2 regions of the Sulfurovum sp. TSL6 genome follow, and region 2 is predicted to be linked to the other one. Evidence: riboswitches for the same ligand, from Rfam matches in the RefSeq annotation. Region 2 holds a riboswitch; the other holds the start of a gene.
The links. Region 2 has a riboswitch for cyclic di-GMP ahead of LDM93_RS03920 (DUF4382 domain-containing protein). Riboswitches for the same ligand answer to the same signal wherever they lie in the genome.

Region 1: it holds a riboswitch for cyclic di-GMP, as region 2 does, so the genes downstream of both, LDM93_RS06210 (PAS domain-containing protein) here and LDM93_RS03920 (DUF4382 domain-containing protein) in region 2, are expected to answer to the same signal.

The regions. Positions count from the first base shown of each region.
Region 1 is NZ_BPFJ01000002.1:235,045-245,968, forward strand. It holds gene LDM93_RS06185 (M20/M25/M40 family metallo-hydrolase) at 1-337, opposite strand, end outside; gene LDM93_RS06190 (CPXCG motif-containing cysteine-rich protein) at 392-574, shown strand; gene LDM93_RS06195 (DUF1653 domain-containing protein) at 571-789, opposite strand; gene LDM93_RS06200 (cytochrome b/b6 domain-containing protein) at 894-1,478, shown strand; gene metH (methionine synthase) at 1,611-5,117, opposite strand; cyclic di-GMP riboswitch class I at 5,240-5,315, shown strand; gene LDM93_RS06210 (PAS domain-containing protein) at 5,394-5,846, shown strand; gene LDM93_RS06215 (hypothetical protein) at 5,883-6,113, opposite strand; gene lpxD (UDP-3-O-(3-hydroxymyristoyl)glucosamine N-acyltransferase) at 6,164-7,123, opposite strand; gene ilvN (acetolactate synthase small subunit) at 7,193-7,672, opposite strand; gene LDM93_RS06230 (acetolactate synthase large subunit) at 7,672-9,366, opposite strand; gene LDM93_RS06235 (phosphatase) at 9,419-10,327, opposite strand; gene ilvA (threonine ammonia-lyase) at 10,327-10,924, opposite strand, start outside.
Region 2 is NZ_BPFJ01000001.1:787,656-798,579, forward strand. It holds gene LDM93_RS03905 (LOG family protein) at 1-102, shown strand, start outside; gene LDM93_RS03910 (valine--tRNA ligase) at 171-2,804, shown strand; gene LDM93_RS03915 (tetratricopeptide repeat protein) at 2,804-3,388, shown strand; gene LDM93_RS03920 (DUF4382 domain-containing protein) at 3,500-4,369, opposite strand; cyclic di-GMP riboswitch class I at 4,439-4,516, opposite strand; cyclic di-GMP riboswitch class I at 4,587-4,664, opposite strand; gene LDM93_RS03925 (EAL domain-containing protein) at 4,754-7,039, opposite strand; gene LDM93_RS03930 (DNA polymerase IV) at 7,080-8,348, opposite strand; gene LDM93_RS03935 (cytochrome c family protein) at 8,632-10,924, shown strand, end outside.

The DNA of each region.
Region 1 (10,924 bases), on a different contig from region 2:
GAAACTCTAACTCTTGGCCTTCATCCATAAGCTGCATCATCATCGCTATGGCCATACCGTTATCTGCACCCAATGAAGAATCTTTGGCTTTCATCCAGCCATCTTCTATATAGGTTTCCAAAACAGGAGCCTTGCCCATACAGACCATGTCATAATGTGCTTGAAGACAAAGTGTCGGTTTCCCTTTTGATAGGTAAATATTTTTAACGTCGTCTACTTCAACGTCATACCCTCTTTCTTTAGAAAACGTAACTAAAAATTCCAATAATCTATCTGCTATTTTACTGCAGTGTGGGATCTGTGTCAGGGTTTGAAAGTGTTCGATGATGGATGACATATATACTCTTTTTTGCAAATTATAGTACAATCACATAAAAAATTAGGACCATTCATGGAACATTTCTTTACCTGTCCCTACTGCTGGGAACGTATCTCTATGATACTGGACAGTTCTGAGGAAGAAAGCGATTATATAGAAGACTGTGAAGTATGCTGTCGTCCCATAGAACTTCTTTTTAGGTTTTCTGGAGAGAATTTAGTGAGTTTTGAGGCGAAAAAAATGGAAGGGATCTAACCTTCACCGTCTATCTTTTCAAAGCGAGGTATAAAGACACCCTCTACCTCAACTTTTTCCACAAACATCTCATAGGGACGTACCCACATTCCTTCATCACCATACAAAGCCTTATAGACCACCATCCACTCTTCAGTCTCTGAGTGTTGTGCTGTCATGAAAACCTCATAAAGATTCCCTTTATAGTGTCTATACACTCCTTTTTCTAATTTCATTTTAGACGTCCTTCTCTTCATATATTTAATCTAGTATATAAAAATTTTCATAAAGCTACTATAATATAATTATGATTATAGATTTTAACCCAAAAGGATCAAATGTGAAACAATGGCGTTTAGATTTTAGAGTTTGGCACTGGGTACATGCAACAGTCATTTTAGGTCTGTTAGGAACAGTATTTTTACGAAAAACCTTTTTAAGTTGGAGAGCCAATGCTGAACTTCTTACTCAAAAACTTTCAGAGATAAACATTGCAGTCACGGCTGATCAAGCCAAAGGACTTGCCACAGCCATCCGTGCTCCTATGTGGGAGTGGCACATCCTCTTAGGATATGCATTGGCCGCTTTGCTCCTTTGGAGACTCCTGCTCTTTTTTACCCAAAGTGGGAAAATGAACTACCTGAACTACAAAGAAAAGACGCTACATAAAAAAATGGTAACTCTGAGTTATGTCTTTCTCTATGCTGGCCTTCTATTTATGGCAATGACAGGATTGACCATTCACTTTTATGAAGCACTTTCTCTTACAAAAGATACAGCCCATGACATCAAAGAAACCCATGAACTTGTTTACAATGCCATATTGATCTTTGTACCCCTGCATATTATCGGGGTTATTGTTGCTGAGAGCAGAGATGAAAAAGGGATTATTTCAGATATGATCCATGGAGGGAACAGAACTTGATCTGTTTTTAACCCGATATATATGTGACTAAACCAACATGAGATGTTGGGTTTGGCATATAACATTACTAAGATATTTAACCATGAAGTTTAACCCTTGTTCCCATATAGATCACAGGAACAGGTTAAGATCCTATAACGAATAATACGTCGCACTTTTATGGTGCACCACCAAGGCAGTAGTACTCTGTTCGGGAACTATCTGGAATGTTTCAGAGAGTTCTATACCAAACTCTTCAGGTTTTAACATATCAAACAACTCTCTGCTCTGTTCCAGATCGGGACATGCTGGGTACCCGAACGAATATCTAGCCCCCTGGTAACGGTTCATACGTACATCACGTAAAGTATGACCTTCATCTTCGGCAGTGATGTTGAGATCCAAACGTATCTGTTTGTGTACCACTTCAGCCAGTGCTTCAGCAAGTTCCACTGAGAGCCCGTGTACCATATTATACTCCAGGTATTTACCTGCATCGTAAAGCTCTTTTTCATAGGCAGAGAATTTCGCACCTGCACTCACACAGGTAAGTGCAATGACATCGTGTCTGTCATGTCTGTAAAAGTCGGAAAGTGCCCGGTGAGGTTTTCTGCCTTGTCTAGGAAAAGAGAATTTTGTGACTGCCCTACCGATGACTTTGTTTAAAGGTTCACGGTTGGCATTGGCATCGACATTCCACCCTTCACTCTCATCGAACAAGAACAATTCCTGATCATCACTCCTACAAGGATAATATCCGTAGATGATCGTCGGTTCAAAAAGATCTTTTTCGATAAACTCTTTTTTCAAACGTTCAAAAGCAGGATAGACGGTCTCGTCTATGAGCTTTTGATAGGCTTCTTTATCCATACCTTTGCTCTTATAACCCCAGTGCATCTTAAAGACAGAACGTGTATTGATCCACTCGTAGATCATAGAGAGATCCAAGTCTTCTTTTTGAAGGACTCTTCTTCCCCAGAATGGCGGTGTGGGTATCTCTACCTTCTCAGGCATTTCTATCTCTTCAAACGGTGGTATCACAACCTCTTTTTTTACTTTTTCAACACGTTCTTCCATATCTCCGGCCAGACGCGTATCCAATCCTACAGCGTTATCTTCATTATACTTCTCGATACGACTCATAGCGATAACGCCGTCAAATGCATCACGACAGTAGAATATAGGGCCTTTATAAATAGGTCTGCAGAAATCATCTACAAAAGCGCGTGTAAGTGCTGCTCCTCCTAAAAGTACCGGTATCTCCATACCCATCTCGGCCATCGTTTCAAGATTCTCTCTCATCACCGCCGTGGACTTCACCAACAGTCCGGACATACCGATCGCCTGGATAGATTGTTTCTCTACAATGTCGAGATACTCCTGCAGTTCGGTTTTTATCCCGACGTTCACTACTTTAAATCCATTATTTGAAAGGATAATATCTACAAGATTTTTACCCACATCATGTACATCACCTTTCACAGTACCTATGACCAGTGTGGTATCTGTCTCTTTTTCTTGCTTGGTCAAATGGGGATTGAGGTAATCTACCGTTGCTTTCATCGTCTCAGCACTTTGAAGCACAAATGGTAACTGCATCTGCCCTGAACCAAAGAGTTCACCCACCACTTTCATCGCGTCTATAAGGATTTCATTTACGATCACATCCGGGTGTATTTCATGACGTGCCTCTTCTACCAAAGGTATCATCCGTTCTTTGTCACCATCCATAAGAAGTTTTTTGATCTTCTCTTCATTGCTCATAGCTTCATAGGCTTCATCTGCACCTTCATCTTCTACCACAGCATCTGCAAAATGGTCGATGAATTTAAAGAGTGATTTCTCATCTGGTGTAAAAAGTAATTCTTCACAAATAGCAATGTCCTCGGCTGTCATTTTAGCCAGTGGAATAATGTGCTTCACATTAATGATCACAGAGGTCATACCTGCCTGCACACAGTGATGCAAGAAAACAGAATTCAAATAGAATCTCGCATGTTTTTCCAAACCAAATGAAATGTTTGAAAGTCCAAGTGTCGAACCTACTTCAGGGTAGATCTCATGTATCTCTTTAATGGCTTCATAGGCATTCTTTCCCGCTAACCTATCTTCTTCTTCACCCGTACCCACAGTAAAGGCCAGCATATCGAACATAATGTTTTGAGGTTCCAGTCCATGTTTGTGCACGGCAAGTTCGTACATTCGTTTAGCCACTGCGACTTTCTTCTCTTTGCTTCTTGCCATCCCCTCTTCATCTATCACAAGACAGACAAGCACAGCCCCATACTTTTTGGCTAACTTACAATAGGTTTCAAAGTTCTCTTCTCCATCTTCCAGGTTCGTTGAGTTGATGATAGGCTTTCCACCGATACACTTAAGCCCCTCTTCTATGGTATTGGGTCGTGTTGCATCGGGCATCAGAGGAAGCGGTATCTTCTGGTTATAGAGCTCCATGACCGCTCGCATATCCTTAGCCCCGTCACGCCCTGCGAACTCCACATTGACATCAAGCATATGCGCCCCATCACGCACCTGTGCCTGGCCTACAGTCAGTGTACCTTCATAATCACTGGCTAAGATAAGCTCTCTAAATGCTTTAGAACCCGTAGCATTACTTCGTTCACCTATGAGCAGTGGTGCTGGTTCCTGGAAAAGTTCTACCGTATTAAAAAGTGAAGCAATAGAAGGTTCTATGCTACCCGTAGGTTTTTTGGGTACTAAAGCTTCCACTGCTTTTTTGAGTGCTTGAATGTGTTGAGGCGTTGTACCACAACATCCACCAAGAAAACTTACGCCGTCATACCCTGTAAACTCCAGTTGTTTTTCGGTGAATTCATCCGGCCCCATAGGATAGTAGGTATACCCTCCACGGTTTTGAGGAAGTCCCGCATTCGCATGTACCGAGATAGGTATAGCACAAAGCTCAGAGAGTGTTTTGAGATGCTTTTTAACCTGATCCGGACCTGTACCACAGTTCAATCCTAAAGAGAGAATATCAAATGGCTCCAAGATAGTAACAATAGTCTCAGCATTGGTACCTATCAGCATAGATCCACTAAGCTCTATCGTTACGGATACCATGATAGGAAGTTGAACATTTCTCTCTTCATTTGCGTCCTGGCAGGCATGTAAAGCAGCTTTGATCTGTAGAGGATCTTGACATGTTTCTAAAAGAAAGACATCACATCCCCCATCTATAAGCCCAAGTGCAACAAGTTTATATCCCTCATACATTTCGTCATAATGAATGTGTCCCAGAGAGGGAAGCTTTGTCCCCGGTCCTATTGAACCTAAGACAAACTTCGGTGACTCTTGCGTGCCATATTCATTACAGACCTCTTTGACAAGCTGAGCGCCTTTTTTGGAAAGTTCATAGGCACGTTCACCCATCTGATACTCATCCAGTACCCATGGCATCGTACCAAAAGTATTCGTTTTGAGTAGATCAGCACCCGCCATAGCATACCGCTTATGGATACGCCCTATAAGCTCTGGTGCTGTATGGTTAAGCAGTTCATTACATCCCTCCTGATCCACACCTTTATCATCTATCCATGCTTCAGCTGGAACTGTAAGGTCTTGTATCTGTGTACCCATCGCACCATCGATGACGAGTATACGCTCTTGTAAAAGTGATTTGATTGTTTCTGTAATAGACAAAAAACGCCCCTTTATCATAATTCTGTAATTGTAGCAAAGTATGAAGAAAATATGATTAAATCTTAGTCCTAAGCTATAGTATCATGTTCATATAAGCGATAGATAGATATTATATTATCTATTATATTTAAGGCTAAACTCATTGTGAAGTGAGGACAGAAAGTGATGGGTCTCAATGTAGATTGCCAAACTGCCAAATGTGCTTGATCTGCATTTGTACTTCTTTCTGTCCTATAACACTTTTAATGTAACATATCTATTGTCCATGGAGAAAAAATGGGAAAAACAGTTAAAAACACTATTACCGGTAAAGAAATCACAAAACCAGATCCTGTAGATATAGAGGTACCATTTGATGGTGGTGTGATGATTACGGAAACAGATACGGCAGGTATCATTACTTATGCTAACCGTAAATTTCGTGAACTTACCGGTTATACAAAAGAAGAACTCATTGGATCACCACACAGTATAAACAGACATCCGGATATGCCAAAAGCAGCGTTCAAAGAGTTATGGGAAACAATAAAAGGTGGTAACTACTGGGAAGGTTTTGTAAAAAATATGACCAGTGAAGGCAAATATTACAATGTTGTTGTGTGGATAAAACCTAAATTAGACGATGATGGCAATATCATCGGATATATTGCAGGAAGAAAAATTCCTGATAAAGACCTCATGCAAAGAGCTTTCGACAAATACAAGGTCATGAAGAATAATGAAATATAGTTAATGGGTCAAGCCCATTAACGTTTCTTTCGAAAACTATAAACTTTTTTTCGCTTCTTCCAATGCTTCGATCACTGCATCGATATTTGCTTTAGGAATATGTACTTTCCAATCTGGTTCTTCAGCTCCTGCTTGCAGGGAAATACCGATACTTGCTACACTTTCACTCTTTGGACCATAAGGTTCTGATACCGTCGTAACAGTGATCTTCCCATCTTTTGTACCACTCAAGGTCATTTCATCTATTTTTGTTACTGTGCCACTCATATATTCTCCTTTAAATTTTTAATATCAATGATTATATTACAATGACTTAACTATTTTTTACCTTTGACCAACCCCATTATTTTAGCTTGCAAACGCAACCACATTTTATGATCAATAGCAGGAAAACCTGCATAGGTTTTGCCACCTTCAAGAGACTTGGTAACACCGCCTTTCCCTGCGATAGTTGCAAAGTCACCCACTTCCAAATGTCCTGCAGTGGCACTTTGTCCACCCATGACTACATTTCTGCCTAAAGTCGTAGAACCTGCAAGACCCACTTGAGCAGCACAAAGGGTATGCTCACCGACATCACAGTTATGTGCGATCTGTATAAGGTTATCGAGTTTGGTACCTTTACGGATATATGTTGTACCGAATACGGCTCTGTCTATGGCACAGTTTGCACCGATCTCTACATCATTTTCTACAACAACATTACCATTCTGATAGATCTTCACATGTTCACCAAGCTTTGTATGTGCAAAACCGTACCCATCACAACCGATCACTGTACCACTATGAATGATACACTCAGAACCTATTTCTGTATGATGATACAGGGTCACATTTGGATGGAGAAGTGTCCCTGAACCAATCGTCACATTATCACCCACATAGCAACCTGCCAAGAGTGTAACATTGTCGCCCAGTTTGACATTTTTACCAAAAGAGACGCTCTTATCTATATCACATGCCTCACCGACAGTAGGCTGTGAGGCCTCACTCCCAAGTTTATGTGCGAAGAACTTAGAGGCCAGTGCCAATTTAAGATACGCTTCATCTGTAATCAGCGCAATCGTTCCAGAAGGCAGTAACCCTGCATGCTTTTCATCGATCAGTACCGCAGCAGCCTTGGTATCTGCCAATTGTGAAGCATATTTACTATCCGTAAAAAAACTAAGTTGTGTGGATGTAGCTTCACTCAGTGTGTGTATCCCTTCTATAATGAGATCTTCACCTTGAAAGTCTAAGCCAATATGTTCTGTTATTTCTGAGAGTGGGTAAGTCATAAAGTGGTCCTTTTAACTTAAAGTAGATATCACTCTCCTTACAGGAAAGTGACAGAAGTAGAGTATCTTTTATCTTTCTATAGCGACAACACCGCCACGTACAATCTCAAAAGGGTTGTAACGTTGTGCTGCTTCTATGAAATGCTGTGTACGTTTTGGATCATCCGCTACCATGGCGATGATCATCTCTTTACCCACATTTGCGATACCACCATTATAAGCCGCACACAATGCTCCGATATCACTTAAGTGTTCTGTAATAGGAAACTTCACTAATACCATCTCTTTTTCAACCATCTCTTCATGCTCAATAACCTTATATACAGGGATCAGCTTATGCAGTTGCTTAGTGATCTGCTCCATGACTTTGGCAGAACCATTCGTTTCGATCGTAATATGTGACATTTCACTCTCAGGTATAGGTGCCACAGTGAGTGATGCGATGTTATACCCACGTGCTGCAAAAAGTGATGTGACACGTGCAAGAACAGAACTCTCATTCAATACGATCACAGAAATAACACGTCTTTTATTCATAGAACTTTCCATTATTTCTCTCCTTTTTGCGGTAACATCATGTTAAAGAGTGCACCGCCGGCAGGTACCATAGGAAGTACATCTTCAAAACGGTTCACGGCAACATTCATAAAACATACCTTATCTTGTTCTATAGCATCTTTGATAGCCGCATCAAACTCTTCTTTAGTGGTAACGTCATACCCTATTCCACCACATGCCTCAGCCAAGGCTTTCCAATTTGGTTGGAATGTCAAGTCTGTCTCAGAGTAGCGTTTCTCATAGAAGAACGTTTGCCACTGTCTAACCATCCCCAGGAAGTGGTTATTGAGTATAAGGTTGATGACGGGTATTTTATACTCAGCCGCGGTTACAAGTTCTTGCATATTCATCAGGATCGAACCGTCTCCTGTAACATTGATAACGGTTTTATCCGGGAAGGCTCTTTTAGCACCCAGTGCTGCAGGAAAACCAAAGCCCATTGTTCCCAATCCACCCGAATTGATCCATTGGCGTGGTCTGTCAAACGGATAATGCTGTGCTGCCCACATTTGATGCTGACCCACATCTGAAGTAATGATGGCATTTTCACCTACCAGTTCACCGATACGTTCTATGGCCCATTGCGGCTTGATAACCTCATCAGAGTCTACATAGGATTGAGGGTGAAGCTCATCATAACGATTCAATATCTCTCTCCATGCCTGGAATCTGTCTGTATCTATACCATCAAGAAGCGGTAACATCGCTTCAAGTACCTCCGTTACATCACCTACGATAGGATAATCAACATCAACAAGTTTACCAATATTCGCAGCATCAATATCTACATGAATGATATCCGCATATTTGGCAAACTCAGAAAGTTTACCTGTAACCCTGTCATCAAATCTGGCACCCAAAGAGATAACCAGGTCTGTCTCTGACATTGCCATATTGGATGCATAGTTTCCATGCATTCCCAACATACCAAGAAGTAATGGATTCTTTGCACCCAATACACCTCTCGCCATCAATGTTTCAACTGCTGGTATCTGTGTTTTTACTGCTAATTCACGTACAAGATCACTTGCATTTGAAAGCACAACACCACCACCGATATAAAGTAAAGGTTTCTTTGCTTTTTTTATCGCTTCGACCGCTTTGTCTATCTGTCTTTTATTTCCTTTGTATGTCGGCTTATACGTAGGGATGTCTACAGAATCAGGATAGACAAACTCACCGATATCTACAGTGATATCTTTAGGAATGTCGATAAGTACCGGTCCCGGTCTTCCAGAACGCGCGATATAAAATGCTTCTTTCAATAAACGAGGAAGTTCTTCTAGCGAACGTACCAAAAAGTTATGTTTTGTACAGGGTCTGGATATACCTACAGCATCTATCTCTTGAAATCCATCTGTACCGATAAGCGCTAAAGGCACCTGTCCAGAGATAACGACCATAGGAATTGAATCCATATAAGCTGTAGCCAGTCCAGTGACTGCGTTTGTAAATCCTGGTCCACTTGTAACCATCGCAACACCTACTTCACCCGTAGCTCTTGCATAACCATCTGCTGCGTGAACAGACGCTTGTTCGTGACGGTTCAAGACATGCTCAAACCCCTCTTGTTTGTAAATTTCATCATAAACGTGCATGATAGCCCCGCCAGGGTAACCAAATACGGTCTTAACACCCTCGGCGATAATCGCTTCACACACCATTTGTGCACCACTCATCTGCATGGTTTACACTCCATTTAAATTTTTTTTGATTATATCTAAAAAAGATTAGAGTTTAATGGGTCTCATTCCCGCAAGCTTCTATCGCAACACCCTCACGTAAGCCATCATCGATCACTACACAACTTTTAAATCCCAACAATATAAAAAGTTGTTTATAGATAAGTATACCTGCAGCGATAAGGTCAGAACGTCCCGTACCCACAGCGATTTCTCTCTCTTCAAATGGCATGGAGAGTAATTTTTTTAAGTAAAAATCTAACTCACCTATTTCAAGAGAAGTACCGTTTATCTTCGATGCATCGTAGGTTTCGTAGTTTTGTCCAAGTTTCATAGCTGCTACAGTCGTAGGGGTTCCAGCTGTGGCCACAAAGGTATTTACTTTACCTTTTCTCTTATAGAGTTGGTCACAAAATATTTGCATCTCAGCCATCTCTTTATGAAGTACTTTTTCTATGTTCTCCAGTGTTTCATGGGTTTGGGCAATGGTCACTATCCCCAAGGGAAAACTTTTAGAAACTGTTTCCTTTTCATAATGAAAGATAAGTTCAGTAGAGCCCCCGCCTATGTCTATAAGTACAAAACTATCCGAAGTATGTTGCAGTGTTAGGAGTCTATGCTTCACAGCGAGTAAGGTAAGTCTTGCTTCTTCTTCTCCAGAGATGATCTCAAAAGTCACACCTGTCTCTTTTTTGATCTGAGAAAGGACTTCATCTGAATTCACTGCTCTGCGTACAGCTTCAGTTGTCACCGCCCTCACTAGTGAAGAGGAAAAATCTATCTGCTCTTGTGCTTCTTGTATCGCTGAGATGACCCTCTTTACAGCGTCATTATTGATAACCCCATACTGCACTAAACCATCTGCTGTTTTAACGGTCTTTTCATACTCTGCTATCTGTGAACCTGTTGTGCAGTCATACTCTAAGACACGTAAAGTATTTGAACCTAGATCTATCGCTATCATTAATGCTCTTCTTTAAAAGAAAATCCGCCCTCTTTGAGTTGTGCTCTTATCTCTTCCTGATGCTCCACACCCTTGGTCTCCAAAGATACAGAGACATGAGCATCACCAAACTCCAGATCTATAGAAGTTCTATCATACCCTATCTGTACAATGTTTGCACCTATTTGGGTAAGTATCTCGGTAAATGACTGTAGGGCACCTGGTTTATCTACCAGTGTGACAAGAAGTTTCATCTTACGTGCAGACTTCATAAGCCCCTTTTCAATGATAAGCGAAAGCATCGTCACATCTATATTTCCTCCACTCAGTACTATAGCTACTTTTGAACCTTTAGGTAAGTCTATCTTCCCATGTAAAAGTGCAGCAACACCTACAGCACCTGCCCCCTCTACCAATACTTTTTGTTTTTCCAGCAAAAAGAGTATAGCTGCAGCGATCTCATCTTCACCCACTGTCTCAAATACATCCACGTTATCTAAAATATACCCTAAGGTGATCGGTGAAGTATCTCGCACTGCTATACCGTCTGCTATGGTTCTCACCGAAGTTGTATCGATAGGTGTTTTTGCATCGTAAGACTGTTTCATTGCAGGTGCG
Region 2 (10,924 bases):
GCGTCTCATGATCTAGATATATTATCGTATGTAGATAATGCAGAGGAAGCATGGGATGCCATTATACAATGGCACAAAAAGAACAAAACTCCACTCTTTTAAGCCCTGCCATAAAAGAAAAAGCACCATTACGCTATAATCGCGACAATATTATCATGTAGGATAGTCTGATGAGCGAATCAACTGAAAAAAAAGCAACATATAACCCAAAAGAAGTAGAAGATAATTACTATAAACTCTGTGAAGAGCGTGGGTACTTTGAAATAGATGGAAATAAGCGTATCCAGGAGGAAGGGAAAAACTTTTCTATTATGATGCCTCCTCCAAATGTTACAGGGTCTCTGCATATCGGTCATGCACTTACATTTACACTCCAAGATATCATTACACGTTATAAGCGTATGGATGGGTTTAAAACACTTTGGCAACCTGGTACTGACCATGCAGGTATTGCTACTCAGAACATTGTAGAAAAGCAGCTTTTAGCCGAAGGTACGACAAAAGAAGAGATAGGAAGAGAGAAATTCTTAGAGCGTGCATGGTTGCAAAAAGAGACAAGTGGCGGCAACATCGTACACCAGATGAGAAAGCTGGGAGTCACACCTGCATGGAAACGTGAGCGTTTTACCATGGATGAGGGGCTTAAAGAAGCCGTCAAAGAAGCATTTGTCTCACTTTACAATGAAGGTCACATCACTCAAAATAATTATATGGTCAACTGGTGTACCCATGATGGTGCATTGTCTGACATTGAAGTAGAACACGAAGAGGTCAATGGCAAATTCTACACGATGATCTATAAATTTGCTGATGGTTCAGGAGAGCTTGAAGTAGCGACTACTAGACCTGAGACATACTTCGGTGATACCGCGATCATGGTACACCCTGATGATGATCGTTATACAGACATCGTTGGTAAAGAGGTTCTTTTACCACTGACGGATAGAAAGATCAAGGTTATTACGGATGAATATGTAGATATGGAGTTTGGAACAGGTGTGGTTAAAGTGACACCTGCACATGACCAAAATGACTATGCGGTAGGGAAAAGACATAACTTAGAGTTCATCAAGGTCTTTGATGAAAAAGGGATATTAAATGACTACTGTGGTGATTTTGCTGGTTTAGAGCGTCTAGAAGCGCGTCCAGTGATCGTAAAAGCACTTGAAGATGCCGGACATATCGTGAAAATAGAAGAGCATATTCATCAAGTAGGACACTGTTACAGATGTAAGAATATCGTTGAACCTTTTATCTCTCAACAGTGGTTCTTGAGTGAAAAAATAGCTGAAAATTCTATCAAAGAGACTAAAAAACACAACAACTTCCACCCTGCCCACTGGATAAACTCTTATACAGCATGGATGGATGAACTTCGTCCTTGGTGTATCTCTCGTCAACTATGGTGGGGACACCGTATACCGGTATTTACCTGTGATGACTGTGGCCATCAATGGGCAGACAGGGAAGATGAACCTGAAACATGTCCAAAATGTGCATCAAAGAAAATAACACAAGACCCTGACGTACTCGATACATGGTTCTCTTCAGCCTTATGGGCAATGTCACCTTTAGGTTGGGGAAATAACGGTAAGCTTACAGAACTCTATAATGAAACTGACATGGAAGATTTTTACCCTAATTCACTGCTCATTACAGGTTTTGACATCATGTTCTTCTGGGTAGCAAGAATGATGATGATGGGTGAACATTTTACAGGGAAACTACCATTTGAAGACATCTATATGCATGCGCTTGTAAGAGATGAACACGGTGCGAAGATGTCAAAGTCAAAAGGCAATGTGATCGATCCACTTGATATGGTGGAAGAACATTCAGCAGATATTATCAGATTTACTTTGGCATACCTGGCTGTACAGGGTCGTGACATAAAACTGGGTGCTAAAAATCTAGAGCAGTTTAGAAACTTTACGAACAAACTTTACAATGCAACAAACTACTTGCAACTCAATGTAGATACTTTTCCAGAACTCAAAGATATAGAAGTTAAAACACTGCTTGGGCGCTATATGCAAAGCCGTTTGAGTCTTGCGGTAGAGAAGATTCGTACCTCAATTGAGTCTTATAAATTTGATGAGTCTGCAAAAACACTCTACAACTTTGTATGGAATGAGTTTTGTGATTGGGGTATCGAATACTCTAAAGCCGACAGAGAAAGCATCGTAGAGCTTGGTGCGATCTTCAAAGAGACACTTAAAATGGTTTCTCCGTTCATGCCGTTTATCTCTGATCATCTTTACCACAAACTCTCAGGTACTACACTAGAAGGTGGTGATTCATTAATGGTCATGAACTTCCCTAAAGAGATAACAAGAGACGTAGAAGCTGAAAACATGTTTGCGATCATCGAAGAGTCTATCACTGCTCTGAGACGTGCTAAAGTAGTCATCGATATGGGTAATAGCAAGATAGAAAAAGCCTACATCAAACTAGATGTAAATATCGATACAGAGATGGCTCGTCCATTCATACAGAAATTGGCTAAAGTGGAAAATATTGAGTTTGTGGATGCAAAAGTAGCAGACTCCATTACGGATGTTTCTGATAATTTAGAAGTGTATCTGCCAACGGGTGAGATAGATATGACACCTATCATCAACAAACTGACTAAACAAAAAGAGAAGCTAGAAAAAGAGATACAAAAATTAAGTGGTATGCTCAATAATGAAAAGTTTGTTGCCAATGCACCAGCAGAAGTACTTGCCACAAATAAGCAAGCACTTGAAGATGCGCAAAGCAAGATAGAAAAAGTGAGTGCAGAACTTGCAGGGTTTGGTGTATAATGACTCCTCTAGCACAAGAAGCGTACAACGCATTACTCGCAAAAGAATACGATAAGGCCCTTGAGCTCTATACTGCTCTAGAAAAACAAAATGACCCTGTATCTTATTACTATCTAGGTTTTCTATATTTTAGAGGCTATGGTGTCAACCAAGATACTAAAAAAGCCTTTGACTACTATCTAGAATCTGCAACCAGAGAAGTACCTTTGGCACAGTTTGAAGTGGCATTGATGCTAGAAAACGGTGAAGGGTGTGAGAAAAATGAATCAGAAGCAGCCTTCTGGTACGAAGAAGCAGCCAAAAGAGGCAACATAGATGCCTTTAATAACCTTGGTGCCATGTACAAAGAGGGTCGTGGTGTACACCAGGATTACAAAAAGGCATTCATACTCTTCTCTAAAGCAGCTCAGGCAGGCAATGCCAAAGCACAGTTTAACCTGGGCGCATTATATGACATGGGGTTAGGTTGCGAAGAGGATAAAGAGAAAGCCATAGAGTGGTGTAGAAAAGCTGCCTATCAAGGCCATGAGATGGCAAAAGGTATTATCAAACGTATGCAGCAAGACGGGCAGATCGTTTTTTAAAATACTTGTAGAGAATTGTTCTAAGCAGCATATAAAAAGAGATTAGATTATTTATCTCTTTTTACTCCAGACACATACTTTGTATGCAGTCTGGAATATATTCAATACATTTTAGTTTGAAGTATTGATATCAACCAATGTTGTTTGTCCTTTCAAGACTTCAACATTATGTTTTTCATAGAAAAATTCATTATATATACCACCTGCTAGGTAGTCTGCCGTAATAAGAGTATAGTTTCCTTCACCAAGGTATGCCAACGTAAAGTTACCATCACTAATATTGACATCGTCTGAGCTTACAGCATTCGGGAAAGGATCTAATTCATCATTCCAATCACCTTCTTTGTAAGCAAAAACCCTCAAATTATTATGGTCTGAAAAATCAAGAACTGTTCCCCTAATCATACCTGAAAGTTCAGTGACCACCAATCTAATCACTGGTTTTAAATTATATTTTCCACTTCCTGTCGGAACAATTGATTTATATATATCGAAATCTGCAGTCACTTCGATTTTTGCATCAGCCGTGATATCAAATGCACCTTTACCTTTATAACCGCTTTGTCCTCCACTAGGAACAAATAATGGCGCAGATGATCCATCAGACCATGTTATATTACAATCTGGATTACTTTTAACTTCTGACTCTTTTGTAGGGGCAGCCAATTTAAAGCGAATCTCCTGATAGTGACCTGCCGGCAGAATCATATTTCCCAAATGAAGTGATTTACCATCATGAAGTTCAAATAGGTTGAATGTCTGAGGCTCGAAATCTTCAGCAGTGATCCAATTTCCCTCATAATTGTATTCAATACCAATAACAGCAATATTCACTTCTGTTACATTTACATCGTTTTCTTTATCCAACTGAGGTTGCGCATCAGTGATACTGAGTGATAAAGTACCCGTTGGAGTAGAAGAACCGCCTCCACAGCCTGTGATGAGTGTGATTAGTGTAAAAGCTAACACAATAGCTATCATATTATGAAATTTTTTCATAAATACCCTTTTTTATATATTGGATGTTGCGCAAAAGAAATATGAATTTATTTTGGCAGCCTGGCGATCTTAAAATGAAGACCCATAGCTTTCCGTCCCTGCTTCACAACAGGTTTGGCACAACAAAATAATTTTGAATTAAATAGAATTTGCAGGCAGAACAAGTTGTAAAAGCAAAATAATACTTTTAGTATTGGTATTTGGCAACCTGGCGATCTTAGAGTTAAGACCCATAGCTTTCCGTCCCTGCTTCACAACAGGTTTGGCACAACAAATTATATTTAAAAAGTCTCTTTACTATAACGTAGGTATTATATATCATTATGAATTAGATACATCTTGAATGATCCAAACTTGCATAATATTTTATAATATTGGAACTTCAGTAACATTTTGTAAAAACTGTTTCTCAAACTCTTCTACATCTACAGCTTTGGAAAAATGATATCCTTGATACCTAAGTTTTGGATCTAGCCCTCTAAGCAGCTCTAGTTGCTGTTCGTTTTCAATACCTTCTATAATGATGTTATAGTTGAATTGTCTTCCTATGTCCAATATACTTGAAACAAGATGTACTTCACTAGGGTTGAATTCTATATTTTTTATAAATTCCTTATCTATTTTCAATGTATGGAAAGAAAGCTTCTTTAGATAAGATAAAGAAGAGTAGCCTGTACCAAAATCATCAATGGCACATCTTACTCCTTGCCTACGTAACTCATTAATGACATCCTCTGTATTATCAAAATTATCAATCAGTGATCGTTCTGTGATCTCTATCATGATGTCATGAGTCTCTAGTCCATATTTTCTTAACTTGTTAAGGAATTCCCTAGCAAAATTATTTTCTACAAATTGCTGTGCATTCACATTGATCGAAACATACTCCAGGTTCCAGCTATTCTCTTTTTTCCATTGAGCTATATGCTGGCATACATTATCAAGAACCCACCATGTAATCTGTGAGATCAAACCTGCTTTAATAGCCAATGGTATAAAATCCTGCGGTGACAGGGCTCCTCTTGTCGGATGATCCCAACGTACAAGTGCCTCAGCAGAGCACACTACATCTTCATCTATGGAAACTACGGGTTGATAAAAAAGACCCAACTGATTATTTTTGACTGCATATACCAGGTCATGCTGAAGCATAAATAGCTCTTTTTGTTGTTTGTCTAAAGAAGAATCATAATATGCAACATGTCCATTATCATTCTTTGCTTGATACATTGAAAGATCTGCATGTCTTATGATCTCTACGATATTCGTATAAGCAGGTTTCATAATAACGATACCTATACTTGATTTAATATGTAAATGCATCTCTTTGATGATAAAGGGTTCTAAGAAAAGATCCTGTATCTCTCTAGAAAACTCTTCAGCTTCTTTATGAGCCATGTTTTTATCTTCTGATACATGTGGAATAATAATGATAAATTCATCTCCACCCAATCTGCTGACCATACAATCTTTTCCTAAGTTATCGGTCAAACGTTTAGATACAGCAAGAAGTACATCATCTCCCACTTGATGCCCCAAAGAGTCATTAATGCTTTTAAACTGATTAAGATCAAGATAAAAAAGTATTGAAAAATATGTTTTATGTTTTACACTCGTTACAAGTTTCTCCATATAGTTCCTAAAACCTCTACGATTGAACAAACCGGTAAGTACATCATGTTGCACCAAATATTCAAGCTCTGTTAAGGCGGTATGTTCTTTCGTTTTATCCTCTATCATACCTACGCCACCCAAAACATTATTATCTGAATCACTAAAAGAAAAAACTTTTGCATCTATCCAAAATGGCTTATTATTGAGGGATACATATGGACCTTCATAAGATTGTGTACCCTCACTAATTGCATTTTTTAATACTTTTAATATACGTCTGTCTGGAAGCATACGAAGATCCATTCCTGTGATCTTCTCTTTTTCATGCTCAAATAATGTCTTTAATTGTTCATTACACTCTAGTACCTTTAAATCTTTATTATAGGTAAAGATACCAAGAGGTGCATTTTTAAATAAACTATTTAAAAGCATATGTTCCGATTGCAACATATTAAAAGCATTTTTTTGTTGATACATATTATAGATGTTGGTCACTTGTGCAAGAAAATACAAGATCAGTGAAATGGTAAGTATGATATGCAAAGGCGTATCATGAAGCAATGCCATAGAAAAAATAAGAGGCAATAAAAGAATAGTTGAATACATGATATTGAGTCGTGCATCTGCCGATAAAGAAACTGTAGAACCTAAAGACAATCCTAAAAGTACCGCAACAATATAAAGTTGATAATAGTGATCTACCTGATGTATAAAAATAAAACCTAATGTTGAAAAAACAAGTGCAGTCAATATTGCATCAACGACAAATTTTTTATACCATAATGCCATGGAGTATTTTTTAGGATTTTGTTTAAAACTATAAGCAGAATAAAGTCTATATCCTGTTAAGATCATCAAGATCAGTGACCACACTAGAATACTGCCATCAAGTATTGGGTATAAAGCTACAATGATTAAAATAGCTAATAGAACAACAACTAACAGTGCTCTCGTCGAAAGTGTATACAATGAATTGACTACAGAGTCATCAACCGTTTGAAGCTCTTTTATGTTCGAGAATAATCTTTTTAAATTCATACAACATTGTAGCATGAAACCCTAATAAGTTGAATATATTTTAAAGTTCATTTCCTGTTTTAATGATATCCAGCCCAAAACGTGCTCTTAACGCATGTATATTTTGATGTAATTGTTTTTCTTTGCTGTCGTCATGGAAATCTATCAGTGAAAGTGTCTTCAGGTTAAGTGAAGCAAAACTTGAAACGTTCAATGTCAGTTTGATAGCTCCTTTATTGCTCTGGGCTATCTCTTCATACATGTCTGAAAGCATAGACTTAAAGAGTGTTTCAGAAAAAACCCTGTTCACAGTTAGTGTCTTTTTAACTTTTACACCATACTCATACCCTATCTTCAAATAATAGCTTGTAGGGTTCACCTCCATAGCCATCACCATATAGATAATATGCCTTGCCATGATCATAATACGTCTTTTGATCTCAGCATTATCATGTATGGCATCAAATGTTCGACTGATGCCTATGGACTTCCTCTCCCCTCTGCTGCTGATACCTTCATGATCTGTTCCGGTAACACGTCCATAGAGTTGGATACCAGGTTTTTTCCATGATTCAAGCAGTCTTTTGTTTCGCTTTATATCACCAAGTGTAGAGATATAATGTGCTTCCAGCCTCTTTTGAAATCCTTTTCCTATACCTGGAAACGCTTTAATAGGAATATTTTCTATATAGGTATCTATATCTTTCACCTCATACACACCATAAGGCTTGGCAGACTCTGTTGCCAGTTTGGCGATCCATTTTGCCTTTGCAATCCCTATCGAAACAGGAATGTCAAAATATTCCAGTATCTTTGCCTGTAACTCTTGAGCAAAACCATACACCTCTTCATCTTTTTTCCAACCGCTGACATCACCAAAAAACTCATCAATGCTGTACTGTTCTACCTTGGGAATATGTGCCAACATGAAATCATGTATCTTATGCGAAAGCTTATGATAAAGTGGATAGTTCGAAGGTATCACCGTCATCTCAGGGCAAAGATGTAATGCCTGTGCTATGGGCATAGCCGTTTTCACTCCACATAATCTCGCTTCATAACTTGCAGTAGTTACGATGCCCCGTATCTTTTTTCTTCCTTCTATCTCATCTACAAAATAAGTCTCAAACGTTTTCTTTTTATCACTATAGAACACAGGAGCAACAAACGCACCGGAATTATCATTCATAAGCCTAATATGGGTGCGTTTTTTATTAAATATCTCAAGGTTACTGCGAGACCCGACACACATAGGTATACCTTTTAAAGCATGATTTACACTCCGTTCGGCAGAAGCAAAAAAACTGTCTATGTCGATATGCAAAAACATACTATTTAACCTTCTCTATCGTATTTGGAAAAGTATATCCGGCTTTAAAAGCAAACATTAAAAATATGACAAAATGTCATAGATTTTTCCAATGTTTTTCAAAAATATAAAATAAATAATTTTTATTTATAAGTTAAATATTATTTAACACTTACTTAACACTTATATTCTAGAATTAAAATGGATTGTTTTATAACAATCCATAGGGGGGATATTAGTATTCTAATATCAATTAGGTTTGACACTTGGTGTCTTGAACATAATTAGACTAAAAGGAAGAAGAATGAAGTTAAATACTAAAGCATTAATGCTTTTGTTAACTGTGGGAGTCGTTTTTTCATTAAGCGGATGTGGTGATGGTAGCAGCACATCTACAGTAACAACAGTTACAGACAGTGATCCTGCTCCAGGCGAGTTAGGCTATCAGATAGTTACAGATCAAAATATCACCTATGTCGACTACACCGGAGGTACACGTGTATCACCGCTATCTGCTGCAGCAGCTGAATATCATACTGGCATAAAATACGGAAATACACTCTTTGACAGTGCCGATAATAAATGTATGAACTGTCATAATGAACTCTATGACACATGGAAAGGTTCTATGCATGGAAAATCGTGGACAGATCCGATATTCCAATCTAAGTTCCAGGATTTCTTACGTACACACTTAGCAAAAATTGGTGAGGTAAAAGATATAGAATACCAGCAAAAAGACATTATTAATGGTACTTCTGTAGGAACTAACAACATGTTTAGTGGTGCAGCACAAACATGTATCAAATGTCATGCTCCAGGTGCTTACTATGCAGGTGATGTAAGAGTAACAGTAACTGATGTAGGAAGTGCACTAGACCTTAACAATACAGAGTTAAAAGGTCTAAAGGCATTACATGAACCAGCAGTACAGGATCCAAATGGAGAGATCGCAGTTATTGCTGCAAATCCTCAAACAGATAGAGTATATAAAGCAACATTCCAGATCGGACATGAAGCCAATCGTGAAGGTATTAACTGTGCGTTCTGTCATAGCATAGAGACGCCTAGACTAATGAAAGAATATGGTATGGATAACGGTATTTATACTTTAGCTAAAGATATGCGTGTAGGCCCTCATGGACCTATCAAGCAAGAAGCAGGAACTGATCTAACATATCATGATGATGCTACTCATGCTAATATGAATAAATTCTTTAGACTTTGGGGACCTGAAAAATATGCTGACTACAATGCAACACCAAAAGGTGTGAATTACTTGGCTGATGCAGGTGAATTTGATGAAGGTAAAACCGTTGATGGTCGTTATACAATGACAAGTAAAGATATCAATGGAACAAATGGCAAAGTACACTTTACTGGTGGACCGTTCTACGGACCATATGGTGTCACAGGTACTAACAATGAAAACGAAACAGATCAGACAGATAGAAAAGCACAGATCAATCCACATTATGAAGTGGAATTAAACAACCACTTTGGAGAAAGCGGTAAAGGCTTATGTCTTTCATGTCATCAACGTTCTGCAGGGGCAGCAGTACCAGGCGGTGAAGATGGTGAAGGTCACTTTATGGAACTTTGTTCAACACAAATGGCTGTGACTACAGGTACTGATGTAGCTTCCAGTGACACATTAAGTTCACCGAAATGTCAAAAATGTCATATGGAAAGAATAGAAGGTACAGTACTACACCAATGGGCACGTCCAGATAAGTTATGGACACTCGCAGATAATCCTAATCTAACTGCTCACTTTGATCCTACGGATCCAGAAAGTCATGGTGATGAAAACCCTGTAGCTGCTGGTTGGTTAAACTCACATGCATTCTTAGGTGCAAGTAAAACAGGTCAAAAAACAAGTGTTACTGCTAAGATCCAAAGTGGATTTGAAGCGAAAGTAAATGAATCAGTGTCAAATGATGGTAACGCATTAACAGTGACTACTGCACTAACAAATAAGACTGCACACATGTTCCCAGGTGCACACCCTATGCGTCGTGTATTAACACGTTTGATCGTGACATCTGACCAAGGTATAGTTCCTATTAGTACTAGTACTGGTGACTCTTCCTTTGATTATATTGAAAATAATGTACAACCATTAGCTGGTAAAGTACTTCACTCAAGTGCATTAACTCCAGTTCCAGTTGCCAATAATGGAAGCGAAAATTTAGACTTCCCTGGAAAAGTAACAGACTTGAATGGCTCAGAAGTAAGTGGGCAGAAATTTGATGGTACAAAATACACTATTACGGGTGTAGATGCAACAGTAAGCTTCGACACGCAATCTACAGATAACAGTGGAGTAACAACAGGTACTGTAACAAATGCAGCGATAGTCGTAGATAGTAATAACTCTACGTTTACTCGTATTTATGGACATGAAACAGGTAAAAGGTATGATGCAAATGGTAAGCCAAGTAAGAACACTAGCGATACCTTTATTGTACGTCCTGGATTTGACTCATGGATGGTTGAAAAAGATAACCGCCTAAGTCCTAATGAAACAGAAACATATACACTGACTTACGATATCACAGGTAAAACGAATGTGAAAGTAGAATATAGAGTATACT